Regions from separate parts of the Alsobacter sp. R-9 genome, predicted to be linked through region 1. Evidence: predicted binding sites of a transcription regulator. Region 1 holds the regulator's gene; each other region holds the start of a gene.
The links. Region 1 encodes LexA, which represses DNA repair genes until DNA is damaged. Its sites were predicted from a motif close to TGTTCNNNNTGTGTTCNG; they were not measured.
Positions count from the first base shown of each region.

Region 2: a site for LexA is predicted at 1,357-1,374, ahead of recA (recombinase RecA). Genes of this name have one in related genera too.
Region 3: a site for LexA is predicted at 1,616-1,633, ahead of uvrA (excinuclease ABC subunit UvrA). Genes of this name have one in related genera too.

Region 1 covers NZ_JBTSWJ010000002.1:579,523-582,935, forward strand. The annotation lists gene moaC (cyclic pyranopterin monophosphate synthase MoaC) at 1-311, shown strand, start outside; gene ACX9GQ_RS05435 (molybdopterin molybdotransferase MoeA) at 386-1,597, shown strand; gene lexA (transcriptional repressor LexA) at 1,711-2,415, shown strand; gene ACX9GQ_RS05445 (TetR/AcrR family transcriptional regulator) at 2,451-3,110, opposite strand; gene ACX9GQ_RS05450 (flavin reductase family protein) at 3,100-3,413, opposite strand, start outside.
Region 2 covers NZ_JBTSWJ010000011.1:84,149-87,561, forward strand. The annotation lists gene recA (recombinase RecA) at 186-1,271, opposite strand; gene cckA (cell cycle histidine kinase CckA) at 1,544-3,413, opposite strand, start outside.
Region 3 covers NZ_JBTSWJ010000002.1:446,462-449,874, reverse strand. The annotation lists gene ACX9GQ_RS04820 (DUF2189 domain-containing protein) at 1-481, opposite strand, end outside; gene ssb (single-stranded DNA-binding protein) at 972-1,487, opposite strand; gene uvrA (excinuclease ABC subunit UvrA) at 1,780-3,413, shown strand, end outside.

The sequences.
Region 1 (3,413 bases):
GCATCGCCGGCATCATGGCCTCGAAGCGCACGCACGAGTTGATCCCGCTCTGCCATCCGCTGCTGCTGAGCAAGGTCGCCGTCGAGCTCGAGCCCGACGACACGCTGCCCGGCATCCGTGTGACGGCCACCGTGCGGGTCTCCGGACAGACCGGCGTCGAGATGGAGGCGCTGACGGCCGTCTCCGTCGCCTGCCTGACCATCTACGACATGGTGAAGGCCGCCGACCGCGGCATGCGGATCGAGGGCATCCGCCTGCTGGCGAAGGACGGCGGCAAGTCCGGCTCCTTCCGGGCCGAGGGGCAGCCCTGACACTGGAGCGTCTGGACCGCAGGCGCGGCTCTGCGCATCCTGTCCCGGACACGAGAAGCCTGCCGGATCCTGCCATGTCCCTCCTTTCGGTCGACGACGCCCTGCGGATGGTCCTCGATTTCGCGCGACGGCCGCTGGAGAGCGAGACGGTCCCGATCGGTGCGGCCGCGGGGCGCACGCTGGCCACGCCGCTCGCGGCGCTCAGGACGCAGCCCCCCTTCCCCGCCTCCGCCATGGACGGTTACGCCGTGCGCGCCGCCGACGTGGCGGCCCCCGGCGCCCGTCTTTCTGTGATCGGAACGGCGCCGGCGGGCCACGCTTTCGCCGGCCGGGTCGGCCCCGGCGAGGCGGTCCGGATCTTCACCGGCGCACCCGTTCCCGAGGGAGCCGACACGGTGCTGATCCAGGAGAACGCCGACGCGGAGAACGGCACCATCGTCGCTCGGACGACCGAGCCGGCCGGCCGCTTCGTCCGTCCGGCGGGGCTCGATTTCCGCGCAGGCGAGGAACTGATCCCCGCGGGCCACAGGATGACACCCCGCTCCCAGGCCCTCGCGGCCGCGATGGGTCATGCCACGGTCCCGGTGCGCCGTCGCCCGCGTGTCGCGGTCCTGGCGACGGGCGACGAGCTTGTGCGGCCGGGCGAAGCCATGCGGCCCGACCAGATCGTCGCGTCCAACGTGTATGCGGTCGCCGGCATGGTGGTGGAGGCCGGCGGGGAGCCGATCGACCTCGGCATCGCCACGGACGATTTCGCGTCGCTGGCGGCCGCGATCACCGCTGCAGAGGCGGCGCGCGCCGACGTTCTCGTCACCCTCGGCGGCGCGTCGGTCGGCGACCACGATCTCGTCCAGTCGGCGCTCACACAACGCGGCATGACGCTCGGCTTCTGGCGCATCGCCATGCGGCCGGGCAAGCCGCTGATCTTCGGCCAGCTGGGGACCATGGGCATCCTCGGGCTACCGGGGAACCCGGTCTCCTCGATCGTGTGCGCCCAGCTCTTCCTGCTGCCGCTCCTGCGGGCTCTCGCCGGAGATGCGGATGCCGGGGCGGACCGGTCGGAGGCCGCGATCCTCGGTGCGGACCTGCCGGCGAACGACATGCGCCAGGATTACCTCCGCGCGAGCATCTCGGAAGGTCCGGACGGCCGGCGGGTCGCCACGCCGTTCGGCCGGCAGGACAGTTCCATGCTGCGTCTCCTGGCACAGGCCCAGGCGCTGATCATCCGCCCGCCCCACGCCCCGGCCGCGAAGGCCGGCGAGGCCTGTCGCATCCTGCGCTTCTAGCGAGAGCGCAAGCGCACGATTGCCGAACACAGCGCGAACATGTATGTTTTGTTCGTGGTTTGTTTGCGGCGAGTCGGATGTCGGCTCGACCACCCTAGCGAGGCCGAACGCGGATGCTCACCCGGAAGCAGCATGAACTCCTTCTCCTGATCCACGAGCGGCTGCGCGAGGACGGGGTGCCGCCCTCCTTCGACGAGATGAAGGAGGCGCTCGACCTCAAGTCCAAGTCAGGGATCCACCGGCTCATCATGGCTCTCGAGGAGCGCGGGTTCATCCGGCGACTGCCGAACCGCGCGCGAGCGATCGAGGTGGTCAAGCTTCCCGAGCAGTCGGTGCCGAACGGGGTTCCGCGCGGACGTTTCCAGCCGAGCGTGATCGAGGGGAATCTCGGCAAGATCAGGCCGAAGGTCACCGCATCACATGGGGAGGCCGACTCCCCCGTCTCCATTCCCGTCATGGGCCGCATCGCGGCCGGCACGCCGATCTCGGCCATCCAGTCCCGGAGCCACACGATCGCGATGCCGCCGGACATGCTCGGCACCGGCGACCATTTCGCCCTCGAGGTGCGCGGTGATTCGATGGTCGAGGCTGGCATCCTCGACGGCGACACCGTGGTGATCCGCCGCCAGGACAGCGCGGACACGGGCGACATCGTCGTCGCCCTGATCGACGACGAGGAGGCGACCCTCAAGCGCCTGCGCCGCCGCGGCTCCTCGATTGCGCTGGAAGCGGCCAATCCGGCCTACGAGACGCGGGTCCTCGGGCCTGACCGCGTGCGCATCCAGGGCAAGCTGGTCAGCCTTCTGCGCCGGTACTGACTCGGGGCGATGCCGGGCGTTCGCCGAGACCGCGGTCAGTCGGCAGCAAACTGCCGTCGCGCACCGGCGAGGAATGTGTCCACGGCCTCCGAAACCAGTTGGGCCGTGGGGACGTGCGGGGTTTGTCCGAACACATGGACCCGCACGCCGGAATAGAAGATGCCGCCGTGCAGCAGCCAGACATGCTCGAGTTCCGACGCGGTCGGCGGACGGTCGGGTCGGCCGAGGTCGCTGCGCGTCTCCCGGGCGATCGGCCCGAGGAGGCGCTCCTCGACCTGGCCGATGTAGCGCCGGTTGAGGTCGATCCCCGCGAGGCCGGCGAGGAGGTAGATCCTGATCCAGTCGCGGGAAAAGATCGTGGCCGTATAGGCCTCGTAGAACGCCACGAGGCGCTGGCGCAGCGCCACGGATCGGTCGCTGATCATGTCCTCCCAGCCGGGGTCCCAGCGTCGCAGGTACACATGCTCGTAGACCTCGCGGACGAGGTCGTCCTTGCTGGGAAAGTACCGGTAGAGCAGCGGCTGCGTGACGCCGATGGCGGCGGCAAGTTCGCGCGTTCCGGTGCCGAATCCGTGCTCGGCAAACACCACCGCCGCCCTTGCCACGATGTCGGCGCGCCGCCGTTCGGCGGACATCCGTCGCGGACGTGCGCCCGAACCGACGTTCGTCGACGCGGGCGCGAGGTCAGCCGGCATCGGCGAACGTTCCGAACCGTCCCTTCACGAAGAGCAGCGGCTCGACGTCCCGCTTTGCATAGCGCTCGACCTCTCCCATGAAGATGATGTGATCACCGCCGTAGTAGCGGTAGGCGTTGCGGCACTCGAACGTCGCCGCGACAGCGTCCAGCACGGGGGCGCCGCCGAGGCCGTCAGACCACGGCACCCCCTCGAACTTGTCGACCCCGGAGCGGGCGAACACGCCGGCAAGCTCCTGCTGGTCTTCGGCAAGCACGTTGACCGCGAAGTGGCTGGCCTCCTGGAACACCTTCAGGCTCGGCG
Region 2 (3,413 bases), on a different contig from region 1:
AGAGCGCCCGCCACGACCCTGCGCCGGGGCGCCGGGGCGCGTAAGGCCCGGTCGGCCGCCGCGTGCAGGGCTCACCCGGTGGTCAGTTGCGCATGGCGCCAGCGTCGAGCCGTTGTCGAAGGCCGTTGACAAGAACGGCGGGCCGAGGCCCGCCGTCAAAACGCTGCCGACCGAATGGCCTCGCCTCAGGCCTCTCCCTCGTCGAGGTCCTCGGCGGAGGGATTGATGTTGTCGAGGATCCTGTCGGCAAGGAGGCCGGCATTCTGGCGGATCTGCGCCTCGATACGGTTGGCGATGTCGGGGTTCTGCTTGAGGAAGCCCTTGGCGTTCTCGCGGCCCTGCCCAAGACGCTGGCTGTCGTAGGAAAACCACGCGCCCGACTTCTCGACGATGCCGGCCTTGACGCCGAGGTCGATGAGTTCGCCCGTCTTCGAGACGCCCTCGCCGTACATGATGTCGAACTCGACCTGCTTGAATGGCGGCGCAACCTTGTTCTTCACCACCTTCACGCGCGTCGTGTTTCCAATGACCTCCTCGCGGTCCTTGATGGACCCGACGCGGCGGATGTCGAGACGGACGGAGGCGTAGAACTTCAACGCGTTGCCGCCGGTGGTCGTCTCCGGCGAACCGTACATCACACCGATCTTCATGCGGATCTGGTTGATGAAGATGACCATCGTGTTCGAGCGGGAGATCGACGCCGTCAACTTGCGCAGCGCCTGGCTCATCAGGCGCGCCTGGAGGCCCGGCTGCACCTCGCCCATTTCACCCTCGATCTCGGCCCGCGGCACGAGGGCTGCCACCGAGTCGATGACGAGCACGTCGATGGCGCCGGAGCGGACCAGCGTGTCGGCGATTTCCAGCGCCTGCTCGCCCGTGTCGGGCTGGGAGATCAGCAGGTCCTCGAGGTTCACGCCCAGCTTGCGGGCATAGACCGGGTCGAGCGCGTGCTCGGCGTCGATGAAGCCGCACACGCCGCCCTTCTTCTGCGCCTCGGCCACCGTGTGCAGCGCCAGCGTGGTCTTGCCCGACGACTCCGGCCCGTAGATCTCGATGATCCGGCCCCGCGGCAGCCCGCCGACGCCGAGAGCGATGTCGAGACCGAGCGAGCCCGTCGACACCGTCTCGATCTCGACCGCCTTCTCGTTCTTGCCGAGACGCATGATCGAGCCCTTGCCGAAGGCGCGCTCGATCTGGGAGAGCGCGGCGTCCAGGGCCTTGGCCTTGTCCATGGATTGTCCTTCGACGAGTCGGAGCGTGGGTTGGGACATCGAACGGGGGTCCTTATGGCAGGGGTCGGAGCGAAGCTCAACACGGGATTGCCATGAGGATGGTCACGCTTTGTTCCGCCTGGCAAGTTCTTTTTTTGTTCACGCTTCACGGGTAGTCACGTCGCTGAAAAGACCAGAGAAATTCAAACCGGCTTCGTCCCGGCGATGCGCTGCAATGTAGAGTTGCGCGAACGTCCGGTCGAGTACGCGGGACGGACCAGACGTCCCGCACCGGCCGCGTCGATTCGGGAGGTCGAGCCGGCAGCCTCTGCTCAGCCCAGCGCGCCCTTCACCGCCTCGATCAGCTGCTTCAGCGTGAAGGGCTTGGGCAGGAAGGCGAACTCCTCGCCCTCCGGCAGGTTCTTGCTGAAGGCTTCCTCGGCATAGCCCGAGACGAAGATGATCTTGGCCTTCGTACCCCCGCGGCGCAGCTCGCCCAGCAGCGTCGGCCCGTCCATCTCCGGCATCACCACGTCGGACACGATCAGGTCGATAGGCCCTTCGTGCTCCGCCACGACCCGCAGGGCTTCGACGCCGGAGGCGGCCTCGAGCACCGTGTAGCCGCGCTGCTGCAGGGCCCGCGCACCGAAGGCCCGCACGGCGTCCTCGTCCTCCACGAGGAGCACCGTGCCGTTGCCGGTCATGTCGCGCGTCGGCGGGGCAGCCGGCACCGTGGGCTCGGCCTTGCCGCCCGCTGGGGCAGCCGGCGGCTGGGCCGGGGCCTCGGGTTCCTGCGCCTCGCCGGCGTAGCGCGGCAGGTAGATGCGGAAGGTCGTGCCCTTCCCGACCTCGCTGTCGCAGAAGATGAACCCTTCCACCTGCTTGACGAACCCGTAGACCATCGAGAGGCCGAGGCCCGTCCCCTTCCCCACCTCCTTGGTGGTGAAGAACGGCTGGAAGATCTTGTCGATGATCTCCGGAGGGATGCCGGAACCGGTGTCCTTCACCTCCACGAGCACGTAGTCGGCCGCGGGCATGGGCTCCTCGCCCAGCGCCTCGGCCTCGGCCGCGGTCACGTTCGCGGTGCGCAGCGTGATCTTGCCGCCCTCGGGCATGGCGTCGCGCGCGTTCACGGCGAGGTTGATGATCACCTGCTCGAACTGGGTGAGGTCGGTCTTCACGGGCCACAGGTCGCGACCGTGCCGGACGTCGAGCTCGATGCGCTCGCCGATCAGCTTCTTGATCAGCAGGGAGAGTTCCGAGAGCACCTCGCCGAAGTCGAGCACCTGCGGACGCAGGGTCTGCCGCCGGGAGAAGGCCAGCAGCTGACGCACCAGCCCCGCCGCGCGGTTGGCGTTGTGCTTGATCTGCATGATGTCCTGGAACGCCGGGTCCGTCGGCCGGTGGTTCACGAGCAGCAGGTCGGCATAGCCGATGATGCCCTGCAGGACGTTGTTGAAGTCGTGCGCCACGCCGCCCGCGAGCTCGCCCACGGCCTGCATCTTCTGCGCCTGGGCGAACTGGGCCTCGAGCGCTCGCTGGTCGGTGGTGTCGAGTGCGTAGACGATGGCAGCCTCGCCCTCGTCCTGGTTCTCGACGGTCGAAACGAAGAACCGCGCCCAGCGGTTGCCCTCGCTGGCTAGCGCCAGTTCCACGGGCGCGATCTCGCCCCGGCCGGACGCGGCGGCGGCGATCGCCTGCGCCAGTGCCTCCCGGTCGCGATCCGGCACGACGGCGAGAATGGAGCGCGGCTCGGCGGCGTCCGTGCCCTTGAAGACGGCCCCGAACAGCCGGGCGAACGGCCCGTTTGTGCGCGCGATCCGCCCGTGCCGGTTGACGGTGGCGATGGCCAAGGGGGTGTTGTTGAAGAAGCGCGCGAAGCGAACCTCCGCCGCCCGCTGGCCCTCGGCGACGTCCTCACCGGCCGAACGGTTGAGGACGAGGGTGCGCGAGGCGCCCGGCGTGCCGTCGTAGCCGTAGGCGACGCGATGGAAGAGCCGGACCGGCAGGGATTCCCCGGTGCGTCGCCGCAGGTCGAGGTCGAGAATCTCGGTGCGGACCTCCCCCGCCCCGCCAGAAACGGCCGAGAGCAGCGCCGCGCCGTCGCCGGGCACGATCTCCTTGAGCCGCAGGCCGCCGGAGCCGAACTGGGCGAGGTCGTAGTCGAGCCAGCCCGCCAGCGTGGCGTTCATGTAGACCACC
Region 3 (3,413 bases), 130 kb from region 1:
GCTGGAAGCCGAAGAACAGGGCCACCAGCAGGCGGATCTGATACATCCACAGGATGAACAGGAAGACGCAGACGAATGCCATCCAGCCCAGTTCCCGGCGGCTCTGCGCGAAGACGACGCCGAGGATCGCGCCCCAGGTGATCGACTCCCCGGTCTCCCGGCGCCGCGAGACCTCGTAGAGGCCGACCGCGACGAACGGCCCGATGAGCGCGAAGCCCGCCGCCAGCGGATAGACGAGGTAGAGCAGCCCCCACGATGCGGTGGCGAGCAGCATCACCAGTCCGCCGACGGCGTAGATGCCCCCGAAGAAGAGCCCGTAGACGGGCTGGGCCTGGAAGTCCCGCAGCCCCGCGGCAAAGGCCTCGGCCACGTCCTGGCGGGTGATCCGCCGGATGACCGGATCGGGCCGCAGGGCCGCCGTGCCGTCCGTACCGGCGCCCGGCGCCTCGCCGGCGATCTCCACGCCCCGCCCCTCGCTCATGGCCATCTCCTCTCCTCATGGACGCCGTTCGGGGGCCGGCGGCGCGTTTTCGCGCATGACGGAAGGATGCCATGACACGGCGGGGGATCAAGGGGCGGGCGAGCGTTCACCGCGCGGGCGCCGCAGGGCCGCTCCGGCATGGCGCCCCACGGCCCTCACCGGCAGGACGCCCCACGGGGTCGTCACCCGAACCGCTTTCGCGCGCCAACGCAATATGCCGGGCGGTTTGCAGCCTCCCTCCCCCTTGTGGGGAGGGATTGAGGGTGGGGGTCGATGCAAGAAGGTGTAGGCCGGTGCAACGGGCCACCCACCGACCGGTGAGGCGCGCGGCCGTCGACAGAACCCCACCCCCGACACCTCCCCACAAGGGGGAGAGGAATCGCTTCCCGACAACCATCGATGCGCCGGCGCGCCATTGCCGGCGTGCTTCAGGGGGAACGCGTTCCGGCGAGGCCTGCCGCTCCGGGATCGATGCCCGGCGCCAGCGTCCTCAGAACGGGATGTCGTCGTCGAGGTCGCCCGCCGGGCGGCTCGAGGCCGGGGCCGGGCGCCGCTCCATGGGCGAGGAGCGGCCGAAGTCCCCGCCGCCGCTGCCGCCGCCCATGCTGCGCCCGCCGGACATGCCGCCGTAGTCGTCGTCGCCGCCGCCCTGGCCGCGGCCGTCGAGGAGCGTGAGTTCGCCGCGGTAGCGCTGCAGCACCACCTCCGTCGTGCTGCGCTCGGCGCCCGTCTTGTCCGTGAACTTGCGGGTCTGCAGCTGGCCCTCGATGTAGACCTTCGACCCCTTCTTCAGGAACTGCTCGGCCACGCGGGCGAGGTTCTCGTTGAAGATGACGACGTTGTGCCACTCGGTGCGCTCCTTGCGCTCGCCGCTGGCCTTGTCGCGCCACGTCTCGGAGGTGGCGACGCTGAAGTTGACGACCGGCTCGCCGCTGCCGAGGCGGCGCACCTCGGGGTCCCGCCCGAGATTGCCCACCAGGATCACCTTGTTGACGCTGCCAGCCATGACGCTCTCCTGACGCTTTCCTGGAAAATCGGTCGACACAATACAGGTCGGGGACGGCGTGCAGGCCCCCGCGCCCCGGTTATCCACTGCCGGGTTATCCACAGCGGCCCACCGGCCGAGGTCCCGTTTGTTCCTGTTGTGTTCTTATCACCCGGCTGCTACACGAGCAAGTGACGGTTTGCCCTGTTGTCGCGTCCCGTGTCGCACTAGGTAATGCCGATGGGCATGGCGGCCGGGCCAGGGCAGCTGCCGCCGCCGCGCCATCGCCCGCGCCGATCATCCAGAGACCGACATGGCATCCATCGACGACCTCTTCGACCGGGCCGCGCGTCCCGGGGACACCCGCGTCATCGCCATTCGCGGGGCGCGCGAACACAACCTGAAGAACGTCGACCTCGTGATCCCGCGCGACAGGCTGGTGGTGTTCACCGGGCTCTCGGGCTCGGGCAAGTCCTCGCTCGCCTTCGACACCATCTATGCCGAGGGCCAGCGGCGCTACGTGGAGAGCCTGTCGGCCTACGCCCGCCAGTTCCTCGAGATGATGCAGAAGCCGGACGTCGACCAGATCGACGGCCTGTCTCCGGCGATCTCGATCGAGCAGAAGACGACCTCGAAGAACCCGCGCTCCACCGTCGGCACGGTGACCGAGATCTACGACTACATGCGCCTGCTGTGGGCGCGCGTCGGCATCCCCTACTCGCCGGCCACCGGCCTGCCCATCGAGAGCCAGACCGTCTCGCAGATGGTCGACCGCGTGCTCGCGCTGCCCGAGAAGACCCGCCTGTTCCTGCTCGCCCCGGTGGTGCGCGGGCGCAAGGGCGAGTACCGCAAGGAGCTCGCCGATTTCCAGAAGCGCGGCTTCCAGCGCGTCAAGATCGACGGTGCCTTCCACGAGATCGCCGACGCGCCGGCGCTCGACAAGAAGCTCAAGCACGACATCGACGTGGTGGTGGACCGCATCGTCGTGCGCGGCGACATCGGCTCGCGCCTCGCCGAGAGCTTCGAGACGGCGCTGGAACTGGCCGACGGCATCGCCGTAATCGAATTCGCCGACGAGAAGACGGACAAGGGCGAGGCGCGCCGGCTCATCTTCTCGCAGAAGTTCGCCTGCCCGGTCTCCGGCTTCACGATCCCCGAGATCGAGCCACGGCTGTTCTCCTTCAACAACCCCTTCGGAGCCTGCCCCTCCTGCGACGGCCTCGGCCACGAGATGGCCATCGACCCGATGCTGGTGGTGCCGGACGAGACGCTGACGCTGCGCGGCGGCGCCGTCGCGCCGTGGGCGCGCTCCACCTCGCCCTACTACGGGCAGACGCTGGCGGCGCTGGGCCAGCACTTCGGCTTCAAGCTCACCGTGAAGTGGGCCGACCTGCCGCAGAAGGCGAAGGACGTCATCCTCTACGGCACGGGCGACGAGAAGGTCCGCTTCTCCTACGACGACGGCCTGCGCGCCTACGAGGTCAACAAGCCCTTCGAGGGCGTGGTGCGCAACCTCGAGCGGCGGTGGAAGGAGACGGAGAGCGACTGGGCGCGCGAGGAGATCGGCCGCTTCATGTCCGAGACGCCCTGCGCCGCCTGCGGCGGGCACCGGCTGAAGCCCGAGGCGCTGGCGGTGAAGATCGCCGGCGAGCACATCGGCGGCGTGGCGCGGCTCTCGGTGCGCGAGGCGCACCGCTGGTTCGGCGACCTGCCTGCGTCACTCGACCCCAAGCAGCAGGAGATCGCCGGCCGCATTCTCAAGGAGATCCGCGAGCGCCTCTCCTTCCTGCTCGACGTCGGCCTCGACTACCTCACTTTGTCGCGCGCCTCCGGCACGCTGTCCGGCGGCGAGAGCCAGCGCATCCGCCTCGCCTCGCAGATCGGCTCCGGCCTCACCGGCGTGCTCTACGTGCTCGACGAGCCCTCCATCGGCCTGCACCAGCGCGA